Regions from separate parts of the Clostridium aromativorans genome, predicted to be linked through region 1. Evidence: riboswitches for the same ligand, from Rfam matches in the RefSeq annotation. Region 1 holds a riboswitch; each other region holds the start of a gene.

Region 1 (7,579 bases):
CCAGGGATTTACCTTTCCAATATGGAAATATTTTATCACGTACAAACTGCCTCTGGCTATCTGTAATATAATAAGGATCCTGGGGCCTTTTATCAAAGGAATCCATCTCCTTGTCAACCCATTTCCATGAATATTCAGGAGTAAGTATGCCGGTTCTCTTAAATTTTCCCGCTGTTCCCACAATCAGCTCATTCTCAAATATATTTACAGGGAGCTCTTCACATGCTTTTAAGAAAGCTTTTGCTCTTCTAATAGACAATGGTTCCCCCTCTGTACTCTCATGAGATTCAGTCCAAATTTTTGCTCTTTCATAACAAATAGATGGCTTTGAGTTTAAATAACCCTGCCTAAGCTCTTCAATTCTATCCGTAACACTCATCATCACACCTCCATAATAAATTCATATAATTATTTCTATATAATATATGTATATTATATATTGTATACAATATTCATGTCAATGATCTTGTAAATATAAACACAATTTTTATTTAAAAGCTGACACTTTAATTTAACGATAAAAATTACAGAAACAAAGAGAAACTGTTACACTATCTGTGCAACAGTCTCATAAAAATTATTTTACCAAGTTTTCATATTTTATTTAAAGCCTTGTCAAATTCAGAGATCAAATCATCTACATCTTCAAGACCTGTAGAAATACGTATTAGGCCCTTGGATATACCTGCTTTACGCAGTTCATCATCATTTAGTGCCCTATGTGAAGTCTTTACGGGATATGATACAGATGTAGCCACACCTGCTAGGCTAGGTACAAATTTCACAGTGTCGAGTGCCCTTATAAGTTCATAAGCTCCCCTTTCACCATTTACAACATCAATGCTCAACATTCCTCCATACAAACCATTGATGAAATTTTTACTGGCCATTTTGTTGGAAGGTGAAGATTTCAATCCAGGATAATGAACTTTTTTCACTTTACTGTGCTTCTCCAAGAAATCTCCCAATTGCATAGCATTTTGGGAATGCTTAATCATTCTAATTTCCAGAGTCCTAAGACTTCTTATAAGAAGCCATGCATCAAAAGGACTCATCATAGGTCCATAGAGTGCAGATATATTTCTTATATTTTGAGTAAGATATTTATCTGAAACCACAATTCCACCAGTTACATCACTGTGGCCACACAAATATTTTGTAGCGCTATACACCACTATATCTGCTCCAAGTTTTATTGGTTGGCATACTATAGGAGTGGCAAAAGTGTTGTCCACAATCAATTTGGCTTTATGAACATGAGCAATATTTGATATTGTCCTCAAGTCAGCAACCTCCATAAGCGGATTCGATATAGTTTCCACATACACCAATTTTGTATTAGGTCTGAAATATTTCTCTATGGAATCATTTATAGTATTCACAAAAGTAACATCTATATTGAATTTACTCAATTCATTCTTAAGAAATTGATAAGTTCCACCGTATAGTACATTATCTGCAATTATATGATCTCCTGCCTTTACCAGAGATAAAATAGACATGGAAACAGCTGCCATGCCAGATGAAAAAACCTGCGCATCCTCTCCTTCATCGATACTGAACATTATTTCCTTCAATGCATCATGAACTGGATTTCCATTTCTGGAATACACATACCCTTTGGCCTTTCCCTCATAGACTTCATCCAGTGTTTCCACATCATCAAAAGCAAATACAGAAGTCATAGAAATAGGCAAAGTCTTGGATTTAGAAATGGATTCCGGATTTTGTTCTCCACGGTGAATGAGCTTTGTAGCAAAACTTCTATTCATAATAAACTCCTCCAAATACTGCTAATATTATTCTTATACTTACAACTTATATAACATCTATTTTATCTAAATCCTCTACACAAGTAAATATCTTTATAAAATAATATTCTCTTCATTTTAATCAGACTTAAAAAACAGGAATTTCTGATCCTTTATATGTGTCTTTTATAAGCTGTTTTATCTCGTCAGTCTGATAGGCTTTAACCACCTTTTTATAAGTGGCATTGTTTTTATCTTTATCTCTAGCTGCAATTACATTTATATACGGCTTTGCATTTTTATTTGATACATCCTCTAGATAAATTGAATCCTTAACTGGATTAAGTTTGGCATCTATAGCCACACCACTGTTTATTATAGCTGCATCTACATCTTCAAGTGATCTGGGAATTTGGGTAGCAACAAGTTCTACAAATTGAATATTCTTTGGATTTCCAGTTACATCTTGAAGTTTTGGTAGAAGTCCCACTCCCTCTTTCAATTTTATCAAGCCTGCACTTTGAAGCAGGTTCAATCCTCTGCCCTCATTTGTAGGATCATTTGGAATAGCTATTTTTGCACCTTCTTTAATGTCTTTAATGGATTTTATTTTATGTGAGTATACTCCAAGCGGTGCGAGTACAGTCTCACCTATAGCACTGATTTTCAGATTGTGCTGTGCTTTAAATTTATTGAGATAAGCATAGTGTTGAAATGAATTCAAGTCAATTTCACCATCGGAAAGTGCCATATTAGGACGTACGTAATCTGAAAAACTCACAATCTGCAGATCAATATTTTCCTTTGCCAGATTTTCTTTAACTTTGTCCCAAATCTTATGATCATCACCGGTTATGCCTATCTTAACCACCTGCTTTTTACTGCTAGAAGTTTGTCCAGTACTGTTACTAGAACCACAGCCTGCCAAAACCCCTAAAGATAATACGAGTGTTAAAAATAACACTAAAATTTTTTTCATTACTAAGACCTCCCTAATCTTTAAATTAATGTGTTGTTATTTTTGATAAAATATCTCCTACAAATTGAATGACATTTACAATAATCAAGAGCACAATTATAGTAGCTACCATAACATCTGTCTGGAAATATTGATATCCATAGCGTATGGCGAAATCGCCAAGACCCCCTCCTCCTACAGTACCTGCCATAGCAGATAATCCAATAAGACTTATAATTGTTATTGTAAGAGAATGAATGATTCCCGGCAGTCCTTCAAGAAGCATTACTCTGAAAATTATTCCAAAGGGACCTGAACCCATTGATTGCGCCGCTTCAATTACTCCCTTATCTATTTCAAGCAGCGCGGATTCAATTTGCCTGGCAATAAATGGAGTACAGCCGAATATAAGAGGCACCAGGGCTCCTCTTGTACCTATGGTAGTACCTACTAAAAGTCTTGTAAGTGGGATTATAGCTGCAAGAAGGATAATAAATGGTATAGATCTGAAAATATTTATTATTTTGCCAAGTATACTGTTAACAATTCTATTTTCAAGTATACCTCCTTCTTGTGTAACAACCAGGGTAATTCCCATTATTGTTCCAGCTACTGTAGATATAATTCCTGAAACAGCCACCATATAAAAAGTTTCAAATATGGCTTTTAGCATTTCAGGATATAAATTCACCAAATTTGGTGCTATTTTTGCTAAAAATTCATTCATTTTATCACCTTCAAAAATTTAAAAATTCATATTTTAGATTCAATTACTTCCAACTTTTAATTTATCACTATCATTTTTAATACCTACGTATTCCACATGTATGCTATTTTCTTCAAGGTATGCTATTGAATTATCTATACTCTCATCCGTTCCATTTAACTTCACTATCAAATTTCCTATAGGTACATTTTGAATAATTTCTACATTCCCAAATAGTATACTGGCATCTATTTTAAATTTTCGAGAAATTTTCGAGATAAATGCCTGACCTGTTTTTTGCCCTGTAAAGGATATTTTAACAATACTTTCTCCTTCAGTTACCTGTTTAAGTTCACCCATCGAACTTCCCTTTTCAAGAAAATCATATATTTTCTCATAATGAAATAGTGAAGATATAAATTTTTTGGTTATAGGAGCTTTTGGATTTGTAAATATATCTATTATATTCCCCTGTTCAACTATTTCACCAGAATCTATTACTGCCACTCTCTGACATATTTCCTTTACTACCTCCATTTGATGAGTTATTACTACTATAGTCAATTTCAAATTTTCATTAATACCTTTTAAAAGTTTTAAAATTGACTGAGTTGTCTGTGGATCCAGAGCCGATGTGGCCTCGTCACATAAAAGCACTTCAGGATCATTGGCCAGTGCCCTGGCAATTCCAACTCTCTGTTTTTGCCCGCCGCTCAGCTGTGAAGGATACACTTTTATTTTGTCATTTAGTTCCACCAGTCTTAAAAGATCCAGTACTTTTTTCTCTATCTCATTTTTGCTAAAGCCCTTTCTCTTTAAAGGATAGGCCACATTCTCAAATACCGTTCTATTTTTCATGAGATTAAAATTTTGAAATATCATTCCAATTTTTTCTCTGCTCTTTCTCAATTCTCTTGGAGATAAACGAGTTAGATTCTTTCCATTTACGATTACTTCTCCGGAAGTCGGCTTTTCCAATAAATTTATACAGCGAATTAAAGTGCTTTTTCCCGCTCCACTGTACCCTATGATTCCAAAGATCTCACCAGCTTTAATGTGAAGATTGACATTTTTTAAGGCTTCCACTGTATTAGTTTTACCTGTATAAGTCTTGTTGATATTTTTTAGCCATATCATACTTTTCCCTCCTCTAAAATCATCTATTGCAATTTTACAGTAATTTTATTCATAAAAAATCCCCTTCCTAAAAGAAGGGGATACACGGCATTAAAAAAAACCCGCGGAAGGGTTTTTATACCTTTCCTCATCTTTCAGAACAACGTTCTGCTGGATTTAGCACCATCACACAAATGTGGTTGCTGAAACTTCAAAGGGCCAGTCCCTCAGTTTCTCTTGATAAGGATATATTCAATTTTTTCAAATTACTTTATAAGCTAAATTATACAACTTATTTTTATTATGTCAATATGTAATTTCTAATAATCATTTTTGTTGACAAAATTACTTAAAAGCTCTATTATATTTAGTAGTCAGTTTAATATGCAAAATTCTTATCCAGAGAGGTGGAGGGAATGGCCCTTTGAAACCTCGGCAGCAGATCTTTTTAAAAGATACTGTGCCAATTCCAGCAAGTTTATTTTTATAGGCTTGAAAGATAAGAAGAGAATTTAAATATCTCTTCTTTGTTTCAAAGAAGATTTTTTTTATGCAAAAAAGAGGAGGTTTTTATTATGAACATAAAATATATCAAGGATTTTCAACAGGACATAATAAATGGAATCGAAAATAGCAAAAATGCTTATATAAATATAAGCCACCAAATACACAGTCATCCTGAGATAGGAAATGAGGAATTTTTTTCTTCCAAATTACTTATAGATACCTTGAAAAAGGAAGGATTTTCTATAGAAAAAGCAGCAGCAGGCCATCCTACTTCTTTTATAGCCAGGAAAAAATCAAATAAAAATTCCAGTACAGTTATCGGATTTTTGGCAGAATATGATGCTCTTCCCAATTTAGGACATGCCTGCGGCCACAACATCATAGGCACGGCAAGTACAGCTGCAGCTATTTCCCTGTCAAAGCTTATAGATGAAACTGGCGGGGAAATTGTTGTATTTGGTACTCCTGCTGAAGAAGGAGGAGAAAATGGCAGTGCAAAAGCGAGCTTTGTAAAACATAATTTATTTAAGGATGTAGACGCCTGTATGATGATTCATCCTGGAAATGAGAACTATAGAACGGTTAAATCTCTGGCCAATGACCCAATTCAATTTGAATTTATAGGAAAAGCCGCTCATGCAGCAGCTTGTCCTGAAAAAGGAATAAACGCCCTTGATGGAGTAATCCAATTATTTAATGGAATAAATGCCCTAAGACAACATGTAACCAGTGATGTGAGAATACACGGTATAATAACCGATGGCGGATATGCCCCAAACATAGTTCCGGATTATGCCAGAGCAAAATTTTTCATACGTGCCTCTGAAAGAAATACCTGCGATCAGGTTACAGAAAAAGTTAAAAATATTGCCAGAGGAGCATCTTTGAGCACAGGAACTAAGGTTAACATAAGTTTTTTCCAGAATAAGATAGATAATTTTCTCATAAACGACAAATTTGATGATGTGTTTGCAGAAAATCTAGAATCACTGGGAGTTCATATAAAAAATAAAATTCCAGAAGGGCTTGGTTCTACAGACGCAGGTAACGTGAGCCATGTGGTTCCAACTATACATCCCCATATAAAAATAGGAGATGACAAATTAGTAGGCCATACTCCAGAATTCCGTGAAGCCGCTATATCAAAACAAGGAGATAATGCTCTTATAATTGGAGCCAAAGCTCTAGCACTGACAGGCCTCACTCTGCTTACTGATAAAAACAAACTCAATGCAATTAAGGAAGAATTCAGCAGGCAGCATTCCTAAAAAATATTTACAGGTATCCACCTGAACCTTTATCCGATGGTTGCCGGCACTTATCTACAACTTTAAGGAGTTGATAGTTTTAGCAATGGTAGCGGTCGGATAAAATTACCTACCAGGAATATACAGTACCATCACTTCTCCAATCTGTACCACCGAATAGAACTCCATTTTCATTTTTCCATATTATCTGTCCCCTGCCAAATACACTTGTATCAATTTCATAATCTACATCATGGCCTCTTTCATACAAATTCTCTGCCAAATTTGAAGAAAACTGCTTTTCAAGGCTTACATTTTTACCTGAGGTCCAGAACCATCTGGGTGCATCCAATGCCGCCTGAGGATTCAACCCAAAGTCAATAAAATTCATCAGTACTTGAATATGCCCCTGCGGCTGCATAAATGCTCCCATAACTCCGAAGGGACCTATGGGCCTATTACCTTTCATCAAAAATCCTGGAATTATAGTATGGTAGGGTTTCTTTTCAGGTTCCAGGAAATTTACATGATTTGGATCAAGTGAAAAGCTATTTCCCCTATTGTGAAGGGCAATTCCCGTTCCAGGTACAACCAAGCCAGAGCCAAAACCCATATAATTGCTCTGTATATAAGATACCATGTTTCCCTCGCCATCTGCAGTGGCAAGATAAACAGTTCCACCGTTTATATTTTTATACACCTTGGGCATGAAAGCAGTTTCTGTTATTTGCTTTCTTCTCTCTTCTGCATAAGATTCAGATAATAAGTCTCCTATATTGACTTTCATTTTTTTTGCATCAGTAACATATTTTAAAGAATCTTCAAAAGCCAATTTTATAGCTTCAATCTGCTTGTGACAGGTATCCACTGAGTCTTTTTCACCAAATTCAAACCCCTTCAGTATATTAAGTGCCATTAAAGCTGTTATTCCCTGTCCATTTGGAGGCATTTCATATACATCATAGCCCCTATAATTTACACTTATTGGATCCATCCACTCCGGTTGAAATTTTTCAAGATCCTCTCTTCTTATGTATCCACCAGTATCTTTGGAGAATTTATCTATTTTTTCCGCCAGTTCTCCCCTGTAAAAAGCTTCTCCTAAGGTCTCAGCTATAGTTTTTAAAGTTTTCCCGTGATCCCTTAAAGTTACAATTTCTCCTATCCTAGGTGCTCTTTCCTTAGGTGAGAAAGTTTCAAACCAGTATTTAAATTCGTCACCTTTCAAATAATGTTTGAATTCTCTGTAGGATTTTTCCCAAAGGTGCCCTACAGTAGGCGTAACAGGATAACC
Region 2 (7,579 bases), on a different contig from region 1:
AGATAATAAAGAATCATCTCGTTAAAGGTGAAATGATACCAGGAGAGGAGATTGCAATAAAAATAGATAGAACTCTTACCCAGGATTCTACAGGCACTATGGCCTATCTTCAGTTTGAAGCACTTGGAATAGATAGGGTAAAAACCAAGAAATCCATAGCCTATATAGATCACAACATGTTACAGTCAGGTCCTGAAAATGCAGATGATCATGCTTATATTCAAACTGTAGCAAAAAAGCATGGTATATATTTTTCAAGGCCTGGAAATGGGATATGTCATCAAGTTAATCTGGAGAGGTTTGGAGTACCGGGAGATACTCTTTTGGGATCCGACAGCCATACTCCTACAGCAGGTGGGATAGGAATGCTTGCCATTGGAGCAGGCGGACTTGATGTAGCAGTGGCCATGGGCGGTGGAGAGTATTATTTGAATATGCCTAAGATAGTCAAAGTTAATTTAAAAGGCAGATTGGGAGAATGGATTACAGCCAAGGATATAATTTTGGAGATGTTAAAAAGGCTCAGTGTTAAAGGTGGAATTGGAAAGATATTTGAGTATGTTGGAGAGGGAGCAAAGACACTGTCTGTTCCTGAAAGGGCAACCATAACCAATATGGGAGCAGAACTTGGTGCCACTACATCAATATTTCCCAGTGATAATGTAGTTCGTGAATTTTTAAGAGCTCAGGGGAGAGAAAAAGATTTTTCTTTTATTGAACCGGATGCAGATGCAAGCTATGATGAGGAGATGGAAATAGATTTATCATCCCTGGAACCTATGGTAGCATGTCCGCATAGTCCGGACAAAGTGGTTGCTGTTTCAGAATTGGAAGATGTTAAAGTAAATCAAGTATGTATAGGGAGTTGTACCAATTCATCTTATGTGGATATGATGAAAGTGGCACATATATTAAAGGGAAATACAGTAAGTGAAGATGTTTCTCTTACCATATCTCCGGGTTCAAGACAGGTTCTGACCATGCTGTCCCAAAATGGAGCATTGTCCTATATGATAGAGGCAGGTGCAAGAGTGTTGGAGAGTGCCTGCGGACCCTGTATAGGAATGGGGCAATCACCTTCTACTGGTGCTGTATCTCTCAGAACTTTTAACAGAAATTTTGAGGGAAGATCAGGTACTAAGTCCGCAAAAGTATATCTGGTAAGTCCGGAAATTGCAGCTGTTTCTGCATTGACAGGTTATATTACGGATCCAAGACAGATGGGGACGCCTTTTAAAGTTGAAATGCCTGCAAAATTTTTAATAGATGACAATATGGTAGTTGATCCCAGCAGGGCCGGAGAAGATGTCAGAGTGGTAAGAGGACCTAATATAAAGCCATTTCCTGTGGCAAAGCCACTGAAAGATGTTTTGAATGGAAAAGTGCTTACAAAAGTAGGAGACAATATAACTACAGATCATATAATGCCTTCTAATTCAAAATTGCTGCCCTATAGATCCAATATCCCATACTTGTCTGAGTACTGTCTGACACCCTGCGATGAAGAATTTCCCGCAAAGGCAAAGAAAAATTCAGGGGGTTTTATAGTGGCGGGAGAAAATTATGGACAGGGTTCCAGCAGAGAACATGCGGCATTGGCTCCTCTTTACCTGGGAATAAAGGCAGTATTTGCGAGGTCTTTTGCTAGAATCCACAGGCAGAATCTTATAAATAATGGAATACTTCCTCTGGTTTTTCAAAATGTGAAGGATTATGAAGAGATAGATGTAATGGATGAACTTGAAATGGGAGATATGCTCAAACAAATTGACGGTGATACAATCATAGTGAAAAACAAGACAAAGAACAAAGAATATAATATGCTATTTGATGTTACCCAAAGGCAGAGAAATATGATAAAATATGGTGGATTGATAAATTTGATGAAAAGGAATAGTCTATAAAATTCGACATATTAGGGGGTAATTGATTTTATGAAGCACAGACACAGAGTAACTCTTATTCCGGGCGACGGTATAGGTCCAGAGGTTAGTGAAGCGGCAACAAAAATTATAGATGCCAGTGGTGTGGATATAGATTGGGATATAGCTGAAGCTGGAGCGGCTTTTATAGATAAATATGGCACTCCTATTCCGGAGAAGGTCATTGACAGTATAAAGAGAAACAAAGTGGCATTGAAGGGTCCCGTGACCACGCCAGTGGGGAAAGGTTTCAAAAGCGTAAATGTAACCTTGAGAAAAAGTTTGAATTTATATGCCAATATAAGGCCTATAAAAACGTATGAAGGGGTAAAGTCCAGGTATGATAATGTTGATTTGGTTATATTCAGGGAAAATACTGAGGATCTATATGCGGGAATAGAGTTTATGGTAAATGATGAAACAGCACAAAGTGTGAAGATAATATCCAAGAATGCCAGCAGAAAAATAGTAAAAGCAGCTTTTGAATATGCGGTTAATAATGGAAGAAGGAAAGTAACCGCAGTTCACAAGGCCAATATAATGAAATTGTCAGATGGACTTTTTTTAAGAACTGCCAGAGAAGTAGCTGAAGAATATGATGATATAGAATTTGATGATGTGATAGTAGATGCCATGAGCATGAAACTGGTGTTGAATCCTGAAAAATATGACGTGCTTGTAATGCCAAACTTGTATGGCGATATATTGTCTGATCTGGCATCCGGACTGGTAGGAGGACTGGGGCTAGTTCCCGGGGCCAACATGGGGGAAGAGCGAGCTGTATTTGAGCCTGCCCATGGTTCAGCTCCTGATATTGCAGGACAGAACAAGGCGAATCCTACTGCTATAATATTGTCTTCAGTTATGATGTTGAAATATTTACATGAAAGTGAAGCTGCGGATAGAATTGAAAGGGCAGTGGAAAATGTGTTAAAAGAGGGAAAGTATATAACCCCTGATCTAGGAGGAAATTCAACTACTGATGAATTCACCAATGCTGTAATTTCAGAATTGTAATAGTATTTTTGATATTAAAGTGTAAAATAAGCTGCTGCACAAATTTAATTGTGCAGCAGCTCTTTATAATTAAATTATATAAAAAATTAGGGAATTTAAAGTAATTAGGGAACTTTGTTTATTATCAAGCTTTAGCTAGAGCTTGGTCTAAATCATATATAATATCATCAATGTTTTCCACACCAATTGAAAGCCTTATGAGATCAGGAGTTACTCCGGCAGCTTTCTGTTGTTCTTCGTTCAACTCTGCATGAGTAGTACTTGATGGGTGGATTACAAGGGACTTTGCATCTGCTACATTTGCAAGTAAAGAGAATAATTTTACGCTGTTTATAAATTTCTTTCCAGCTTCAAATCCGCCTTTTATTCCAAAAGTAAATATGGAACCTGCTCCCTTTGGAAGATATTTTTTAGCTAGTTCTCTATATGGGCTTCCTTCAAGTTCAGGATAGTTTATCCATGCAACCTTCGGGTGTTTACTTAAAAATTCAACTACTTTTCTTGTATTTTCAACATGTCTTTCAACTCTCAGTGAAAGTGATTCAAGTCCAAGCAAGAAATAAAATGCACTTTGAGGACTCAGTGTTGCACCTGTATTTCTTAAAAGTTGTACTCTGGCTTTTGTAGCAAATGCCACAGGACCTTGATCAGCATATACAAGTCCATTGTAGCTCTCATCAGGTGTAGTGAAATCAGGAAATTTACCACTTGCTCTCCAGTCAAATTTTCCACCGTCAACTATGACTCCACCTATGGTAGTTCCATGTCCACCTATGAATTTAGTTGCAGAGTGAACAACTACATCTGCCCCGTATTCTATTGGTCTTACCAGGTATGGAGTACCAAAAGTATTATCTATGATAAGTGGTATTTTATTTTCATGGGCTATATTTGCCACTGCTTCTATATCCAGTACATTTATTCTCGGGTTTCCTATGGTTTCAGCATAGACTGCTTTTGTATTGTCCTTGATTGCTTTTCTGATATTTTCAGGATCATCAGGATCTACAAATGTTACGTCGATTCCAAGTTTCTTTAAAGTTACTGAGAACAATTCATAAGTTCCACCGTAGAGGGTGCTGGCTGAAACTATGTTGTCCCCTGCATTTGCCACGTTTAATATAGAATATAATATTGCTGCCAAACCTGATGCTGTAGCAAGACCTGCACTTCCACCTTCAAGAGCTGCTATCCTCTGTTCAAATACATCTTCTGTGGGGTTCATTATTCTTGCATAAACGTTTCCTGGTTTTTTAAGCTGGAAAAAGTCTGCAGCTTCATCTGCATCTTTGAATACAAAAGATGTTGTCTGATAAATTGGAACTGCCCTTGCTCCCGTTGTTGGATCAGGCACTTGACCTGCATGTACCTGTAATGTTTCAAAACCTAATTTTCTCTCTTCACTCATTTTTACTTCCTCCTCATATTTCTTTATAATATATTAAATATTCTGGACGAAACTTCTATATATTTTGGCAAAATAAAAAATCTTCTTGTAGATGAGATACAAGAAGATTTTTCCTCATGCTCCTCATCTTTCAGGTTATACACCTGCTGGAATTAGCACCGTTGAATGAAAGTTATCATTCAGGTTGCCGGGCATCATAGGGCCAGTCCCTCAGCCGCTCTGGATAAGAAGTTCCGTATTTAATTGAGAAAATCATAACAGATCATGGGGGGGTTTGTCAAGGGGAAAATGAAAAAAAATGAAAAAATTTTATGTATTAAGTAATTGACAATTTCGATTTTAAGTATTAATATTAAAATATTCTTATCACGAGAGATTGAGGGACAGGCCCTATGAAATCCGACAACCGGCAATTGTGTATCGGTGTCAATTCCTGCAGAATAGAATCAAACAAGTTTTGCTGTTTATGTAAAAAAAGTTTTTAAGCATTGAACTTGTTATTTGCAGCATAGTTGATTTTAAAAGAATCTAAAGTTAACATGAATCTGCTGTGAAATTAATTCTGAAAGATAAGAAGGATTGGCTTTTTATGAAGTTATAAGCTGCTTTTCTTTCTTGTAGGAAGGCAGTTTTTTTATATGATTAATTGAAAATTCAGAGTCCCAACTATATTCAAATACCAAATCTGGCTGATTTTTATATATTGTGAATTGGATAAGTGTGGTGACCTTCGAATAGATCAATGTCTAAATGATAAAAAATGTATTATAATTATGACTATAATGTTAAAGAGAAATTAGTCGTCTATTATAGATATATGAGAAGTATAAGTTGTATTTGAAAAGGGGTGGAGTAAATGGTATTCAGAAATCCATTGGACAAATTTGATAAAAAATTTATTTTCTTTGACGGAGCTATGGGAACCATGCTTCAAAGATCAGGTCTTCAACCTGGAGAACTTCCAGAGATCCTAAATGTGACCAATGCTGAAATAATAAAAAAAATACATAGAGGATATCTGGAGGCAGGAGCGGATATAATAATATCCAATACTTTCGGAGCTAATGAACTTAAGTACAATTCTTCAAATTATAATATAGAAGATGTTATTACGGCCGGAGTGAAAATTGCAAAGGAAGAGGCGGCCTGCATGGGAAAATTAGTTGCTCTGGATCTGGGTCCAATAGGCCAAATAATGGAGCCAGCAGGTAATTTGAGCTTTGAAACGGCATATAAATTATTTAAAAATCAGGTTATTGTAGGTAAAAAAGCTGGAGCAGATTTGGTTTTAATAGAAACTATGTCTGATCTTTATGAAACCAAAGCAGCTATTCTTGCAGCCAAGGAAAATACAACTCTGCCGGTGTTTTGTACAATGACTTTTCAGCAGGACGGCAGAACTCTTATGGGTACGGATCCCAAAACAATGGTGGTTACATTGGAAGCGCTTGGGGTGGATGCACTTGGTGTAAATTGTTCTCTTGGACCATCTGAACTTCAGGGAATTGTAGATGAAATATTGGAGTATTCATCTATACCTGTTATGGTGCAGCCTAATGCGGGATTACCTAGGTATGATGGAAAGAATACAATCTATGATATAACACCAGAAGAATTTTCAAGAAATATGGCTATTATGGCGAAAAAAGGAGTTAGAATTTTTGGAGGATGCTGTGGTACCGATCCTGAATTTATAAAAGCTACTGTCAGTGCCCTTGAAAATATACAGCCTATTGATATAAAAGAAAAGGACTATACTGCAATTTGCTCTTCTACCAATACTGTAATTTTAGGGGAAGGTATAAAGATTATTGGTGAAAGGATCAACCCTACAGGAAGAGAGATATATAAAAAACAGTTAAAAAGTGGAGATGTAAGCTATATAGAAAAAGAAGCTGTAACTCAAAAGGAAGAGGGAGCTCATATATTGGGACTTAATGTAGGACTTCCTGAAATTGATGAAGTTAAAATGATGGAAAAAGCTATAAAGGCTATACAAAAGGTAGTGCGATTGCCTATAGATATCGATAGTCCAAATCCTAGTGTATTGGAGGCGGGAGCTAGAGTATACAATGGAAAGCCCATAATAAATTCTGTTAATGGAAGAAAAAATATCATGGAGAAAGTATTCCCAATAGTAAAAAAATATGGGGGATGTATAATAGCACTTACTATAGATGAAAAAGGAATACCAGACAGTGCGGAGGGAAGAGTTAAAATTGCAGAAAAGATAATTAAAACTGCAGCCTGTTATGGAATTAATAAAAAGGATATAATAGTTGACTGTCTTACGCTTACTGCTTCGGCACAGCAGAGGGAAGTCATGGAAACGGTAAAAGCTGTAAAACTTGTAAAAGAAAAATTTGGAGTAAAAACTGTATTGGGAGTGAGCAATATATCTTATGGACTTCCAAGAAGATGTATATTAAATAGGACTTTTCTTGCTATGGCGCTTGATGCTGGTTTGGATCTCCCCATTATAAATACTCAAGATCAGGGGGTTAAAGATGTTGTAGCTGCTTTTGAAGTTTTGGCGAATCTGGATAAAGAAGCAGATAATTATATATCCATATATGGGAGCAAAAATGATGTATTATCCAAGAATGATAAAGAAGATAAGGGTGAAAGTGAAGGAGATTTGAAATCGGCCATTATTGACGGAATAGAAGATCGGGCTGTAAGAATAACGTCACAGCTGTTAAAAAATAAAATGGCAGAGGAAATAGTTAATTATAATATAATTCCTGCCCTGGATGAAGTGGGGAGAATGTATGAGTCACAGGATATATTTTTACCACAGCTCATACAGTCAGCGGAGACAGTGAAAAAATCTTTTGAGATAATAAAGAAGAAAATACTAGAAGATGGAGAAAAAAATATAGAAAAGGGGAATATAGTATTAGCTACGGTAAAAGGCGACATACATGACATTGGAAAAAACATAGTGAAAGTACTTATGGAAAATTATGGATTTGACGTAATAGATTTAGGCAGAGATGTGGATATAGAGAAGATAGTGAATACTGTAAGAGAAAATGATATAAAGCTGGTAGGGCTCAGCGCACTTATGACCACTACTGTGATAAATATGAAAAAAACCATAGATGCTTTAAGAGAAAATGAGCTTCAATGTAAAATTGTAGTGGGAGGGGCAGTATTAAATCAAAATTATGCAGATATGATAGGGGCAGATTACTATGCGAAGGATGCCAGAGAAGCTGTAAAAATAGCA
Region 3 (7,579 bases), on a different contig from region 1:
AAAATACCTTCTCAACTCCACTACACCGTGATAATTCTGTTTTGCCAGTTCTTTTATATTCTCTATCCTATTTAATTCTACCGACTTCATAATATGACTCCTCCTACTTATTTTAAAATTCAATTGATACCGCAATTACAAAATACCTTGAGTTCATTTTCATTCACTTTTTCCCCTTTTATCTGAACCAAAATTCTAAATGTGTCAATAGATGTTATAACCTCTATATTTCTTTCCACTGCTGCCCTTCTTATATGAAATCCGTCTCTTGTGGAATCATTTCCCTTAGTGGGCGTATTTATTACCATATCAACCTGTTCATTTTTTATGACGTCTATTATATTTGGATGTTCTTCTTTCATCTTCCTGACTTCTTCCACTTCAATGCCATTATCTCTCAACAATCTTGCCGTGTTTTTGGTAGCCATGAATTTTATGCCCATTTTATCAATTTCCCCTGCTATAGGCAGAAATTCATTCTTATCGTGATCACCTATAGTGGCAAGTATGACGCCTTTTTTCATGGACGCAAACATCCCTGCAGCTACAAATCCCTTATAAAGCGCTCCAGACAAAGTGCTGGAAATTCCAAGTACCTCACCGGTGGATCTCATCTCAGGTCCCAGGGAAACTTCTACATTGGGGAGTTTCTGTGTGGAAAATACAGGAACTTTCACAGCTACTATAGGCGGCTCTTTTGAAATCCCCACTCCATATTCCATATCCCGAAGCTTTTCACCAAGCATCACCCTGGTGGCAATATCAACTATGGGAATCCCGCTGACCTTGCTTATATATGGAACTGTTCTTGAAGCCCTCGGATTTACTTCTATCACATAGAGCTCACCATCGTATTCTATAAACTGTATATTTATCATGCCCCTTATGCCTATGCCAAGTGCCAGCTTCACAGTACAGTCCAGTATCTTTTTCTTCATTTCATCACTTATATTCTGGCTCGGATACATGGTTATGCTGTCTCCAGAGTGAACTCCGGCTCTTTCCAGGTGCTCCATGATTCCCGGCAGGAGTACCTCGCTGCCGTCACATATGGCATCTACTTCTATCTCCCTGCCCATGAGATATTTGTCTATCAATATGGGATTCTTCCTGTCCTTTCTAAAAGCCATGGAAAGGTAAAACTCAAGTTCGCTTTCATCATAAGTTATCTCCATTCCCTGTCCTCCAAGTACATAAGAAGGTCTTACCAGAACAGGAAATTCAACTCTCTTCGCCTCCTCAATTCCCTCTTCAACAGACCATACACCTTTTCCACGGGGCCTTTTAATATTTAATTTTTGAAGAAGTGCATCAAATTTCTCCCTGTCTTCCGCCGTGTCTATCTGATCAGCAGTCGTGCCCAAAGTAACTATTTCCTTTTCCTTTAAAAATTCCGCCAGTTTTATGGCAGTTTCCCCGCCAAATTGAAGTATCACTCCGTAGGGTTTCTCTTTGTCCAGTATATTCAATACATCCTCTTCGGTTATAGGTTCGAAATAAAGTTTATCTGAAATGTCAAAATCAGTGCTTACAGTTTCAGGGTTGTTGTTTATTATTATAGTCTCTATGTGAAGTTTCTTGAGTGTCTTTATACAGTGCACGGAGGCATAATCAAATTCTATGCCCTGACCTATTCTTATAGGTCCTGAACCTATTACCACAACTTTCTTATTGGATGAAACCTGAACCTCGTCATATTCCTCGTAAGTGGAATAATAATAGGGTGAAAGAGCTTCAAACTCCCCTGCACAAGTATCCACCATCTTATAGGAAGGTGTTATATTCCATATCCTCCTAAGCCTGTATATTTCATCGGGAGAAATCCCCATCATGTCTGCTATTCCCTTATCTGAAAACCCCTTTCTTTTAAGCATTTTAAGCCAGTCTTTGTTCAGCTCACCTATACTGCTGGATTTTAATTTTTCCTCTTCATCTATTATCCATTTGAATTTGTATATGAAAAATTTATCCATACCGGTGATCTCCGACAGTTTTTCTATTTTGTATTTTCTCCTCAGGAGCTCCGCCAGTGCAAATATTCTCTCATCATCAGGACGCTTTATTCTATCTTTAAGTTCCTCTATGGTGAAACCCCTAAACTTTTTATAATCCAGTGAATAAGCACCAATTTCAAGGGATCTTATTCCCTTTAAAAAAGCAGCCTCAAAATTGCTTCCTATGGCCATTACCTCGCCTGTAGCCATCATTTTTGTACCGAGCTCTCTCTTAGCATTCTCAAATTTGTCAAAGGGCCATTTGGGGATTTTTATCACCACATAGTCCAGGGAAGGCTCAAAGCAGGCATAGGTCTTTTTAGTAACAGCATTTTCTATCTCATCCAAGTTGTAGCCAAGAGCTATCTTAGCCGCCACCTTTGCAATTGGATAACCTGTTGCTTTGGAGGCAAGAGCCGAGGAACGACTTACCCTTGGGTTTATTTCTATAACTGCATACTGGAGAGAGTCCGGATTCAAGGCCAGCTGCACATTACAGCCGCCCTCTATCTTGACTTCATTTATTATGTCAATGGAGGCAGTTCTCAGCATCTGGTATTCCTTGTCCGATAACGTCTGGCTCGGAGCTACAACTATGCTGTCTCCTGTGTGAATTCCAACAGGGTCCACGTTTTCCATATTGCACACAGTTATACAATTGCCGGCACTGTCCCTCATTACTTCATATTCTATTTCCTTCCATCCCTTTATGCTCTTCTCCAGGAGTACCTGACCTATGGAACTGAGCTCAAGTCCCGACTCGAGTACGGTTTCAAGTTCCTCTTCGGTATAAGCTATTCCGCCGCCGGTTCCGCCAAGGGTATAGGCAGGTCTGACTATTACGGGATATCCTATTTTAGCTGCAAATTCTTTTCCACTTTTCACATCCCTTATGATCTCACTTTCAACTACAGGCTGACCTATCCTGTTCATTGTCTCTTTAAATAATTCCCTGTCCTCACCTTTTTTTATGGATTCTATGGAAGTCCCTATTATATTTACACTGTATTTTTCAAGTATTCCACTCTCATGCAATTTCAATGCAAGGTTCAGAGCTGTCTGGCCTCCCATACTGGCCAAAAGGCTGTCAGGTCTTTCTCTGTCCATGATTTTTTCCACAAATTCCACCGTGAGAGGTTCTATATAAACCTTGTCCGCCACTTCCCGATCAGTCATTATAGTGGCAGGATTGCTGTTTACAAGTATCACCTCAACCCCCTCTTCTCTCAGGGATTCGCAGGCCTGGGTTCCTGAATAGTCAAATTCAGCCGCCTGCCCTATGATTATGGGACCGGATCCTATTACAAGTACTTTTTTAATATCTTTATTTAAAGGCATAATGCCGCTCCTTTCTACAATTCACAATGCACAGTTCACAATTATTGATGGATTTTCGGCCGGCGGCGAAAATCTTCATCAACTATTCATCTTTCACTTCTAACTGCCAATTGATTAAAGTGCATATTTCATAAACTCATCAAATATACAGCTGTTGTCTTCCGGCCCGGGACATGCTTCTGGATGGAACTGTATTGAAAATATCGGCAGTGACTTATGTCTCATTCCCTCTATAGTTCCGTCATTTAAACTTATATGGGTTACCTCCATGTTCTCAGGCAGTTTATTTACATAATATCCATGGTTCTGGGAGGTTATTCTGACTCTGCCCTCTGTAAGATCTTTTACAGGGTGATTGCACCCCCTGTGGCCGAATTTAAGTTTTGCCGTAGTTCCTCCAAGAGCCAGTGCCAAAAGCTGATGCCCAAGGCATATGCCTACAATTGGCTTCTTACCTATGAGCTTTTTTATATTCTCTATTTCAAAATTCAAATCTGCAGGATCTCCAGGTCCATTCGATAGAAATATCAAATCCGGATCAATTTCAAGAACATCTTCCGCCCTGGCAGCTGCCGGAAATACCGTAACAGTACACTTCCGATCCAAAAATGCCTTTATCATGCTCTTTTTGATGCCAAAATCCAAAACCGCTATATTCTTTGCACCATTTCCCACCGTGTATTCATTTTCTGCAGTCACTTGAGATACCGCATTTTTATTGGAAAAGGATTCAATCGTACTTTTTACAGTGGAAAAATCCAGGTTCTCCACGGTTATGATTCCCTTCATAGTGCCCTTTGTTCTAAGTGATTTTGTAAGTGCCCTGGTGTCAATTCCTGAAAGACCTGTCACTTTATTTATCTTAAGATAGTCGTCAAGTTCCATTTCCGATTTAAAATTACTGGAGTAATGACATATCTCCCTTACAATAAGTCCCTTTACTTTTGGCGAAGTTGATTCCAGATCACTCAAATCAACTCCATAATTTCCTATAAGAGGGTAGGTCATCGTCACTATCTGTCCATAATAAGAAGGATCCGTCAATATCTCTCCATATCCTGTCATTCCAGTATTAAATACCACCTCGCCTATGCTGTCCTTGAGATATCCAAAGGCTTCACCCTGAAAGACACTTCCATTTTCCAGTATAAGTTTTGCTTTCATAAATTACCTCCTGTATTTTTACAAGCAAAAATACACTCAACCAACTTTAAAAAATAAAAAGGCAATGAAAAAATTATCTATAAAATAATTTTTCTATTGCCAGAATTTCTAAAAATGTTCACTTTTTTAAACACATAAAAAAAGCTATCCAAAATAATACATTCCTTTCTGGCCTCACAGGACCAATTTAAAGTGCATTTTTTACTTAAAATTCTATTTTAATTAATTTTAATTAAAATATCAGCTTATGTCAAGTATCAAAAAATGTATTTTGCATACAACTTTGGAAAGTTGACAAAAAATTTATTTGCCGGTATAATTTAAAACAATATAACTACAATTAAATACTTGCTTTATCAAGAGAGGTGGAGGGACTGGCCCTTTGAAGCCCGGCAACCAGTATTTGTGAATAATACATTGGTGCTAAATCCTGCAGTATAGAACTGAAAGATGAGGATATTTTGTTTGATTAGCTCAAGATTTCCTTGAGTTTTTGTTTTATCTGAAGATTATCAAATTTAAGGTGCAAATATTAATATTAAATAATAAAATTTTAGGAGGACAGATATGGGAACATTGAATAAAAAAATCGGTTTTATCGGAGCTGGACAGATGGGAGAAGCCATAATTAGAGGACTGCTTAAATCCAAACTTTTTTCTCCTGAGGATATCTATGCTATGGACATTTTGGACAGCAGACTGGAATATCTCAAAGAAAATTTTGGCGTAACCAATTCCAGCAGTGACAAAAGTACCGGTTATGATTACCTGGTTGACAATTGTGACATTGTAATATTGAGTATAAAACCCCAGGTACTAAAAGAAGTTTTAGGATATATTCAAAAATCCAGGTGGAATGGAGAAAAACAATTGGTTATATCAATTGTGGGAGGTATGAATACCTCCGTTATTGAAAAATATCTAACTGAGGTTCCCCTGGTTAGGATAATACCAAATACTCCAATGTTAGTCAATGCCGGAGCAGCAGGAATTGCACCGGGGAAAAATGCTGAACAAAGGCATACCGAACTGGTAATTAAAATTTTTAAGGAACTGGGTATAACTTTCCTGGTACAGGAAAATCTAATAGATTCCGTAATGGCTATAAGCGGGTGCGGCCCTGCATATATTTACATGCTGATTGAAGCCATGGCCGACGGAGGAGTTGAGCTGGGACTTCCAAGAGATATAGCCCAGACACTTGCGGCACAAACAGCTTTAGGAGCAGCTAAAATGGTCCTTGAAACCCACGAACATCCTGGTGCACTGAAAGACAGAGTCTGTTCTCCGGGCGGATCCACTATAGCAGGTGTCAGAACTTTAGAACAGGGAGGTTTCAGGGGAACTGTGATCAATGCTGTAGAAATCGGCAAAACCAGTATGGAAAAGGTAGCTAAGAAATCTGAATAAAGCGGTTCTCGGATTTAGATTCGGATAAATTTTACTTTATCAATATAACTGGAGAGAGGAAGGTAAAAACATGGGTAAAATAAAAAGTACTGATGAACCAGTTGGTAGAATGGCAAAACTTATGGCTGAGCTCCATTATTTCATGGCTAAGGAAATGATAGACAGATTAGGCGAGGAGAAGGGAAAAGAAGCTGTCAGATCCGCCATAAGAAAATTTGGTGAAGCAAGAATAGAGAGCATGCTGGAAGAAGTCCATGAAAAGGGTCTTGAAATAAGTCCGGAAACTTATGCCAGGGTAAAGGATATGCCTTCTATTTCCTGGGAAAGTGATCCTGACAATCCCTGTGATATAACCTACTGCCCCATGTATGACATGTGGCATCAGCTGGGCGCAGAAGACATAGGAGCACTGTATTGTGAAATAGACAGTATAATGTACGATAAATTCGGAATAGGCTTTGAAAGACCCCTGTGCAAAACCAAAGGAGATAATTGCTGTAGATTTTTAGTCGGGGATAAAAAACATTAAAATTTTTGAACATTTGAAAACACTTTATCATAAGATCTCATAAAGGCAGCAACATTATAGTTTGGAAACCTGGCCCATATTTTGACAGCCGAGTTTTCAAACCATATTTTACATCTTTAACCTGAATTCACAATATACTGTGTATTGACAAAATTGAATTAAGACAATATAATAAATTTCAATAACCAAAATCAAAACAGTCTTATCATATACTGATACCCTCTACTAATGCTGAAACCTCAACTGCTCTTCAAAATATCTTCTTAAAATTTCGGATATATTTTTCTGAGTATTACTTAAAATTTAGTACATATTAATTTATCCCTCTAAGTCGCAGCATTTTCAACTATTATACATAATAATAATTCATCCTGCGTAAGTATTTAAATATAAGTTAAAGGAGAGATAACTATGAATTTTAAGGAAATAATTGAAAGAGATAGAGAAGTTCGACAAAAGCATGAGTTTGAAGGTACTTTTCTCGAATATCTGCAAATCGTAAAAGACAACCCCCATATAGTAAAATTGGCACACAGGAGAATGTACGACATAATAATAAGCAAAGGCTATGAGGTATTGAAACCTGAGAAAAATCCAAGAATCAAAAAACTATATGGCAATGAACCAATCAGAAAATACAATTTTTTCAAAGATGATTTTTTTGGAATTGACAAGGTAATAATGAAACTTGTAAATTACTTCCACTCTGCAGCAATGAAAGGTGAAGAATCAAGACAGGTGCTTTATCTGGTAGGTCCCGTGGGAGCAGGCAAATCCTCTCTGGTGGAATCAATTAAAAAGGCACTGGAAACTTCAGAACCTATTTATTCTCTAAAGGGCTGCCCTATGAGGGAGGAACCGCTTCACCTGATACCAAACCATCTAAAACCTGATTTTGAAAAAATGCTGGGTGTGGAAATTGAGGGGGACCTGTGCCCCGTATGCAAATACAGGCTAAAACACGAATACAAGGGAGAATATGAGAGATTTCCCGTGGTAACCAGTGATTTTTCCATTCGGTCGAGAAAGGGCATTGGAGTAGTACCTCCAGTTGATCCAAATAACCAGGATACGTCAGTCCTCACGGGTTCTATCGATATATCAAAGATGGATATGTACCCTGAAGATGATCCAAGAATATTTT
Region 4 (7,579 bases), on a different contig from region 1:
TTCGGGTTCCTTCAGTGCTTATGCTACTCGTTACCTTGGAAATTTTGCAGGATTTTTTTCAGGCTGGACATATTGGTTTCAGGCTACAGCTACTGTTATGGCAGAACTCACTGCCATGGGGGTATATGTTCAATTTTGGCTTCCCCAGTTTCCAAAATGGATTACTGCACTTATATTTTTGATCATACTCATTGCAGTCAATTTAGTTGGAGTTAAAGCTTACGGTGAATTTGAATTTTGGTTTGCCCTTGTGAAAGTGGTTGCCATAGTATGCATGATTATTTTTGGAATGCTTATTATATTATTTGGATTTAATAATGGAGGGCATTCTATTGGATTTTCTAATATATGGAATAATGGAGGATTTTTCGCCAATGGATTTAAAGGGTTTGTGCTTTCTTTTGTTTTTGTGAGTTTTGCATTTGGAGGGGTGGAACTTATTGGCATAACGGCGGGAGAGGCAAGGGATCCACAAAAATCCATTCCAAAAGCTATCAACGATGTATTTTGGCGTATACTTATCTTCTATGTGGGTTCTGTGTTGGTGATGCTGGCACTTTATCCCTGGAATAAAATTGGGGTTGCAGGAAGTCCCTTTGTATTGGTGTTCTCTAAAGTAGGTATTCCTGCAGCTGCTTCAGTCATAAATTTTGTAATTTTGACAGCTGCTCTTTCAGGCATGAACAGTGCCCTGTATATAAATGGCAGAATGCTTTACAGTCTGGCACTAAATGGTAATGCTCCCAGAGTATTTGGAAAGTTGAATAAATCCGGGGCACCCTATGTGGGAACACTCTTCAGTACGGCTGTGGCATTGATTGCCGTAATTTTAAATTATTTCATACCGGAGAAATTTTTTACATATATTTCCTCAACAACAACTATAGCCATTTTGACTGCCTGGGGTACGATTCTTATAACACAATTGAAGTTCCGCAGAAAAAAAGCTATGGAAGGGCAGAAAATTGCTTTTAAAATGCCTTTTTACCCTTTTTCTTCATACATTACAATAATTTATCTGCTGGCTATTGTTGTTACAATGGCGTTTTTGCCAGCTACCCGCATTGCCCTTTATATTGCGCCTATATGGGTATTGGCCATGGTGGGAATATATAAATTACTTCATCATAGTGAACAATCAAAATTATCATATATAAATAGTAAATAGAAAAGTTAAATAAATTGGAGGGATAAAGATGAGTAGATTATTTACATCAGAATCAGTTACAGAGGGACATCCTGATAAAATTTGTGATCAAATATCGGATGCAGTTCTAGATGCTGTTATTGAACAGGACAAATATGGAAGAGTAGCTTGCGAAACAGTTGTAAATACAGGGCTTGTGCTTCTAGTTGGAGAGATATCCACTAAAGCCTATGTGGATATACCTAAGATAGTGAGGAAAACTATCGAAGAAATAGGATATACAGGTTCAAAATTTGGATTTGATGCCAGCAATTGCGCGGTTATAACATCAATAGATGAGCAATCTTCAGATATTGCCTTGGGAGTAAATGAATCACTGGAGGCAAAACTGGGAGAAAAAGATGATATAGAGGCAATAGGTGCAGGGGATCAAGGGATGGTGTTTGGATTTGCCACAAATGAGACACCTGAATATATGCCACTTCCAATAGCACTGGCTCATAGACTTTCGAGAGGATTGGCCGATGTCAGGAAAAATGGCATTATTCCATATTTAGGACCAGATGGTAAAACCCAGGTTACAGTAGAATATGAAGGAGAAAAACCTGTGAGAGTAGATACAATTTTGATATCCTCACAACATGAAGAAAATGTGGAACATGACCAGATTGAAAGAGATATAATAGATAATGTCATAAAAGAGGTAATACCTGAGAAATTTATAGATTCCAATACCAAATATATTGTGAATCCTACAGGAAGGTTTGTAAAGGGAGGTCCGGAGGCTGATTCAGGACTTACTGGAAGAAAGATAATAGTTGATACCTACGGTGGATATGGAAGGCATGGAGGAGGAGCTTTTTCGGGAAAAGATCCGACGAAAGTCGATAGATCCGGAGCCTATGCGGCAAGGTGGATAGCAAAGAATTTGGTGGCAGCAGGTGCTGCGGATAAGATAGAAGTGGAGGTTGCCTATGCTATAGGAGTGGCAAGGCCTGTGTCCATAAGTGTCGATACTTTTGGAACAGGTAAGGTATCTGATGAGAAAATAGTGGATATTGTAAAAAAGCTTTTTGACTTGAGGCCGGCAGCCATTATAAGAGATTTGGATCTTAGAAGGCCAATATATAAAAAGACAGCTGCTTATGGACATTTCGGAAGAACCGATATAGAGCTGCCCTGGGAAAGCCTTGATAAAGTGGATAAGATAAAAGAAGAATTAAATAAGGTGGTTGTATATTCTTAAGCCACAAATGCTGTGAATTTTTATGAAAGGTTGACCAGAAATACTGGAGGCCAGGCAAACTAAATTTTTAAGTTTGTCTGGCCTTTTTATATTTTAATTATGCAAAAAAGGAGATAATAAGATATGCCTATAAATTTTGCAAGGGAGATTGAAAAAAAGACATTTCAACATCCCTGCTATAACTGTATTGCACATAAGTATGCTAGAATGCACATACCTGTAGCTCCAAAATGCAATGTAAGCTGTAATTTCTGCAATAGAAAATATGATTGTGTAAATGAATCCAGGCCTGGAGTTACAAGTGGAATTCTATCCCCAGAGGAAGCAAGAGATAAATTCAAGATAGTAAAAAATAAAATAAAAAATTTGACGGTGGTTGGAATAGCTGGTCCAGGAGATCCACTTGCAAATTTTGAAGAAACCAAAAAGTCCATAGAACTTATAAAAGAAGAATGCCCGGATATTACATTTTGCCTTTCCACCAATGGATTGATGCTTCCTGCTTATGCGGAGGAACTGATAAAATTGGGAGTCACACACGTTACAATAACCATAAATGCTGTAGACCCTGAAATAGACGCACAGATCTATAAATATATAAACTATAGGGGAAGCACTTTTGTAGGGCCGCAGGCAGGAAAAATTCTACTTGACAATCAGCTTACAGGTCTTAGATATCTTACAGAAAAAGGTATTGTGTGCAAAGTAAATATTGTGATGATAAAGGGAATCAATGATGCTCACATTCCTGAAATAGTAAAAAAAGTTAAGGAATGTGGTGCCTATATGACAAATATAATGCCTCTTATACCTGTAAAGGGAAGTGTATTTGAAAACAGGGATACTGTAGATGAATCTGAATTGAAAAGCATGAGGAAAAAATGTGAGCCCTATTTAAAACAGATGTATCACTGCAGGCAGTGCAGGGCAGATGCCATAGGGAGTTTGAATGAGGATGTATCGGCTCAATTTAGGAATTATAAGAAAAATGTAATTTCTATTGACAAATCTGAGAAAATATATAAAGATGACAATAAAACAGGTAAGGTGAACAGAGGTTATAGATTTGCAGTGGCCAGCAGTTCCGGAGATTATGTAGATGAACATTTTGGGCATGTATCTCAGTTTTATATATATGATGTATTAGATGAGAATATTAAATTTTATGAGAAAAGGGATGTGGAGAGGTATTGTAATGGCCAACAAGAATGTACTGGACATGATGATAGGATATCGGGTATTATAAAGTGCATAGAGGACTGTAATGGAGTGCTTGTACTGCGTATTGGCTTCGAACCTGTAATTAGGCTTCATGAGAAGGGGATAAAGGTATTTCAGATGTACAGTACTATAGAAGAGGGCATAGAAAAGGCAGTAAAATTGATGAGTCAGGTTGATAAATCAAGCGATTCTTAGATTCAGATGGAGGTTATGATTTAATGAAGGGAAAAATTTTGGTGAGTGCGTGTTTACTTGGAGAGAAGGTACGTTATGACAATGGAGATGTAGCCTGTCATGATCCGCGATTTTTAAGGTGGGCTAAAGAGGGGCTGCTTATAGGAATTTGTCCAGAAGTATCTGGAGGACTTCCTGTGCCGAGGCCGGATTCCCAAAGAAAAGGAGATAGGGTAGTCACTGGCAAGGGTGTTGATGTGACTTATGAATATAAAAGTGGAGCACAGAAAGCTCTTTCTCTTGCAAAAGAAAATGATGTTTCCGTTGCTATTTTAAAACAAGACAGCCCTTCTTGCGGGAGCTTGTATATATTTGATGGTACATTTAAGGGTGTTAAAAAGTCAGGCCAAGGTGTTACTGCTGAATTGCTGAGAAGGAACGGTATTAAAGTGTTTGGCGAAGATCAGCTGGATGAAGCTGAAAGAGAAATTAAAAAAATTACCTCAAATTCTTGACAATATGTGTATTAGATTATATAATTAGCCTTATATAGAAAAATAAACAAAATTCTTATCAAGAGAGATTGAGGGACTGGCCCTATGACGTCCGGCAACCTAAATTTATTTAACGGTGCTAATTCCAGCAGATTATATGTCTGAAAGATGAGAGAACAAGTACTTTCTTGTATTTTATCTTTGCAGGAAAGTTTTTTATTTGCAGGAGAAATTAGTGTGTATGTATTTTGTAAAAATTGAGATTTGATAATAATATTGAAAAGAGTTGACTAGAAACACTAGAGACTTATTTCTTGTTAGATGTAAGCTTCTGGTGTTTTTTGTATTTTGAAATATTTAGATAAAAAGGAGGATGATAATGAATGGATATAGATAGTAAAACTTATCTGGAAAATAAAAGTCATGAAAAAAATGCAGGGAAAATACTGAGCAAAATTTTTAGAAAAAGTATAGCTGTAGTGCTGTTTCTGGTTTTCTGGCAGGTTGCACCTATACTCGGGATAGTTGATCATCAATTTATACCTACTTTTACAGAAACAGTGGGTACTATTGTGAGTCTTACGCTCAAAAATGAAATGCTTGTTCATGTAAAAGTAAGTCTTTTAAGAGCTGGAGTGGGATTTTTGTTGGCCGGAATTATAGCCGTGCCTCTGGGATTTTTACTTGCAGGAGGATTTAGAAAGCTGGAGGAAATACTGGATCCGTTGCTGCAGATTCTGGCGCAGGTAAATCCTTTCTCATTGTTCCCGGTTTTTATACTTCTTTTTGGAATAGGAGAAGTCGCCAAGATCTCTATAATATTCTGGGTGTCCATATGGCCTATATTATTTAGTACTATAACGGGAGTGAAAACTATAGATCCGCTGTTGGTTAAGGCAGCTCAGGACATGGGCACATCGAAAATAAAACTTTTTTGGAAAGTAGTTTTGCCGGGAGCTGCTCCAAGTATATTTTCAGGACTCAGGATGAGTGCAGGTAATGCATTTTTGATGCTCATAGCTGCGGAAATGATAGGAGCAAGCGCAGGACTTGGATGGATGGTGCTCAATTCAGAAGTTAATTTCCAAATTAACAGGCTGTTTGCAGCAGCGCTTACAATTGCCCTGTTGGGTATATTTATAAATAAAGCCATAGGTTTTGCAGAAAAAAAGTTGTAGTGTGGAAACAGGATTCTTTTGTATCTTAAAAATTTAATTATTTTGGGGGGATTTTCAATTGAAAAGTAAAAGGTTAATTTCAACAGTGGTTTCAATAGTTTTGGCAGCATCGTTTTTTTCCGGCTGTGGAGGAGAGAAGCAGGCTTCAACGAAAAAAAGCGGAGAACTTCAAGTTCTTAAGACCTGGAGCAGGAAGGATTGTACAGCTGCACCTATTATAGTGGCAGATAAGCTGGGATATTTTAAAGAACAGGGATTAAAAATACAGTACACAGGAGATACTCAACCGGCACAGCGTCTTCCTTCAATATTAAATGGAAATAATGATTTTGGAGATGCTCATCCTAACAATCTGGCAATTGCAGCTGAAGGAGGTGCAAAGGTGAAAGGGGTGGCCAGATCTATTGTGGAACCTCCGGACAGCGTAACTGACACCCATCTTCAGCATATGTGGTGGATAAGTAATAAAAACGGGCCTATAAAAACATTGGCAGATATCAATAAGTATCCAGGGAAAGTAAAAGTAGGTGCCAATTCAAGAAATTCCTGCGTAGATTTCCTGTCAGATATATTATTTGCTAAAAACAACATCTCCCTGGATAAAATTGAGTGGATTCAGATGCCGGATATAGAACAGGTATTGTCTTTAAAAAAGGGACTTATTCAAATTGCAGTAGTTCATCCGCCTTTTTATAAATCCATCGAGGAAAGCGGCATAGGGAATATATTGACTACAAGCAGACCTATAGCTGGTGAAAACGGAGGAACTTATCTCTACTATTTTTCTGATAAATTTATAAAACAGCATCCAGATGAAGTTGCCAAATTTATAGTGGCGGTTAAAAAGGCAGAAAGGTATATAAACAAAAGCATACCTGTTCCAAAGGAACGTGCTAAAGTCAACCAATGGGTATCAGATGCCATAGGAGTACCTGTAAGTGCCAACCACTATTATGCAGATGACGGGGTTATAAAGGACAAGGATATACAGCAGTGGATAGATGGAAGTAAGACAAGCGGTGCACTTCCTAAAAATGCAAAGGTGAAAGTCAGTGATATAGTTACTCATGAGTTTGACAAGTATGGAAATTTAGGGTCACAGCCAAATTATGTAGTTAAAGAATAATGTAATCATACTCAAATTTATAGAAGGGGAGTTTTAAATGAGTAAGATAATTGAAAAGTCAAAACAGGAAAGTGTAAATCTGAAGGATAAGCAGTATAAAATTGTTGTAGATAATATAAGAAAAGTCTACGATGTAAGGTCACAAAATGGACAGGGCAATGAAAAGTTTATAGCAGTGGATAATTTTAATTTAAAGGTGAGAAAAGGCGAATTCATTACAGTGGTGGGACCCAGCGGCTGCGGGAAATCAACCTTTCTGGACATACTGGCAGGATTGTCAAAACCTACTTCTGGAAATGTATATATAGATGGAAAATTGATCACAGGACCTGCACTGGATAGAGGAATCATTTTGCAGGGGTATGCACTGTTTCCATGGAGGACTGTAGAAAAAAATATTGAATTTGGCCTTGAGATAAAAAAGATACCTAAAGAAGAGAGAAAAAAGATAAGTGAAAAATTCATAGATTTAGTGGGACTAAAGGGATTCGAAAACAGGTATCCACATGAACTTTCAGGAGGAATGAAGCAGAGAGTTGCTATTGCCAGAGCACTGGCCTATGATCCTGAAGTGCTGCTTATGGATGAGCCTTTTGCTGCGGTGGATGCACAGACAAGGGAATCACTTCAGGAAGAGTTGTTGAATATATGGGAGAAGACCAATAAAACCATTGTATTTATTACCCACAGTATAGAGGAGGCTGTTTTTCTTGCAGACAGGGTGGTTGTTATGGCAACTAATCCGGGAAGAATCAAGGAAATCATAAATGTAAAACTTCCTAGACCAAGAATCAATTCTCAAATCAGAACTTCCCAGGAATTCAATTCCAATAGGAATAGGATATGGGAACTGCTTCACGGAGATGCTGATAAAAGACAGGCAGAAGTTTCTGTATGATGATTTTAAATTGAGGGGAGTAATATAAGACCGTGCATGAGGAAATATATGAAATTAAAAATGGCCTTCATTATTATATTTTGAAATATTTTGGA

The links. A riboswitch is a leader RNA that binds a small molecule or an ion and turns the genes downstream of it on or off. The one in region 1 is predicted to bind S-adenosylmethionine.
Region 2: it holds a riboswitch for S-adenosylmethionine, as region 1 does, so the genes downstream of both, LN736_RS16470 (homocysteine S-methyltransferase family protein) here and LN736_RS14055 (M20 family metallopeptidase) in region 1, are expected to answer to the same signal.
Region 3: it holds a riboswitch for S-adenosylmethionine, as region 1 does, so the genes downstream of both, proC (pyrroline-5-carboxylate reductase) here and LN736_RS14055 (M20 family metallopeptidase) in region 1, are expected to answer to the same signal.
Region 4: it holds a riboswitch for S-adenosylmethionine, as region 1 does, so the genes downstream of both, LN736_RS10135 (ABC transporter permease) here and LN736_RS14055 (M20 family metallopeptidase) in region 1, are expected to answer to the same signal.

Annotation. Positions count from the first base shown of each region.
Region 1 covers NZ_JAJJPB010000021.1:31,545-39,123, reverse strand. Annotated here, with positions in the region: gene LN736_RS14080 (glycyl radical protein) at 1-379, opposite strand, end outside; gene LN736_RS14075 (trans-sulfuration enzyme family protein) at 594-1,772, opposite strand; gene LN736_RS14070 (MetQ/NlpA family ABC transporter substrate-binding protein) at 1,900-2,730, opposite strand; gene LN736_RS14065 (methionine ABC transporter permease) at 2,756-3,436, opposite strand; gene LN736_RS14060 (methionine ABC transporter ATP-binding protein) at 3,476-4,552, opposite strand; SAM riboswitch class I at 4,677-4,778, opposite strand; SAM riboswitch class I at 4,924-5,037, shown strand; gene LN736_RS14055 (M20 family metallopeptidase) at 5,107-6,306, shown strand; gene LN736_RS14050 (gamma-glutamyltransferase family protein) at 6,416-7,579, opposite strand, start outside.
Region 2 covers NZ_JAJJPB010000032.1:3,849-11,427, forward strand. Annotated here, with positions in the region: gene LN736_RS16455 (aconitate hydratase) at 1-1,904, shown strand, start outside; gene LN736_RS16460 (isocitrate dehydrogenase (NAD(+))) at 1,935-2,939, shown strand; gene LN736_RS16465 (O-acetylhomoserine aminocarboxypropyltransferase/cysteine synthase family protein) at 3,064-4,347, opposite strand; SAM riboswitch class I at 4,468-4,577, opposite strand; SAM riboswitch class I at 4,708-4,793, shown strand; gene LN736_RS16470 (homocysteine S-methyltransferase family protein) at 5,204-7,579, shown strand, end outside.
Region 3 covers NZ_JAJJPB010000004.1:59,210-66,788, forward strand. Annotated here, with positions in the region: gene LN736_RS05365 (M20 metallopeptidase family protein) at 1-90, opposite strand, end outside; gene carB (carbamoyl-phosphate synthase large subunit) at 120-3,332, opposite strand; gene LN736_RS05375 (carbamoyl phosphate synthase small subunit) at 3,447-4,496, opposite strand; SAM riboswitch class I at 4,847-4,953, shown strand; gene proC (pyrroline-5-carboxylate reductase) at 5,064-5,906, shown strand; gene LN736_RS05385 (L-2-amino-thiazoline-4-carboxylic acid hydrolase) at 5,977-6,435, shown strand; gene LN736_RS05390 (PrkA family serine protein kinase) at 6,847-7,579, shown strand, end outside.
Region 4 covers NZ_JAJJPB010000011.1:88,518-96,096, forward strand. Annotated here, with positions in the region: gene LN736_RS10115 (amino acid permease) at 1-1,168, shown strand, start outside; gene metK (methionine adenosyltransferase) at 1,197-2,393, shown strand; gene nifB (nitrogenase cofactor biosynthesis protein NifB) at 2,517-3,809, shown strand; gene LN736_RS10130 (DUF523 domain-containing protein) at 3,833-4,303, shown strand; SAM riboswitch class I at 4,356-4,457, shown strand; gene LN736_RS10135 (ABC transporter permease) at 4,666-5,460, shown strand; gene LN736_RS10140 (ABC transporter substrate-binding protein) at 5,519-6,586, shown strand; gene LN736_RS10145 (ABC transporter ATP-binding protein) at 6,624-7,484, shown strand; gene LN736_RS10150 (ABC transporter permease) at 7,517-7,579, shown strand, end outside.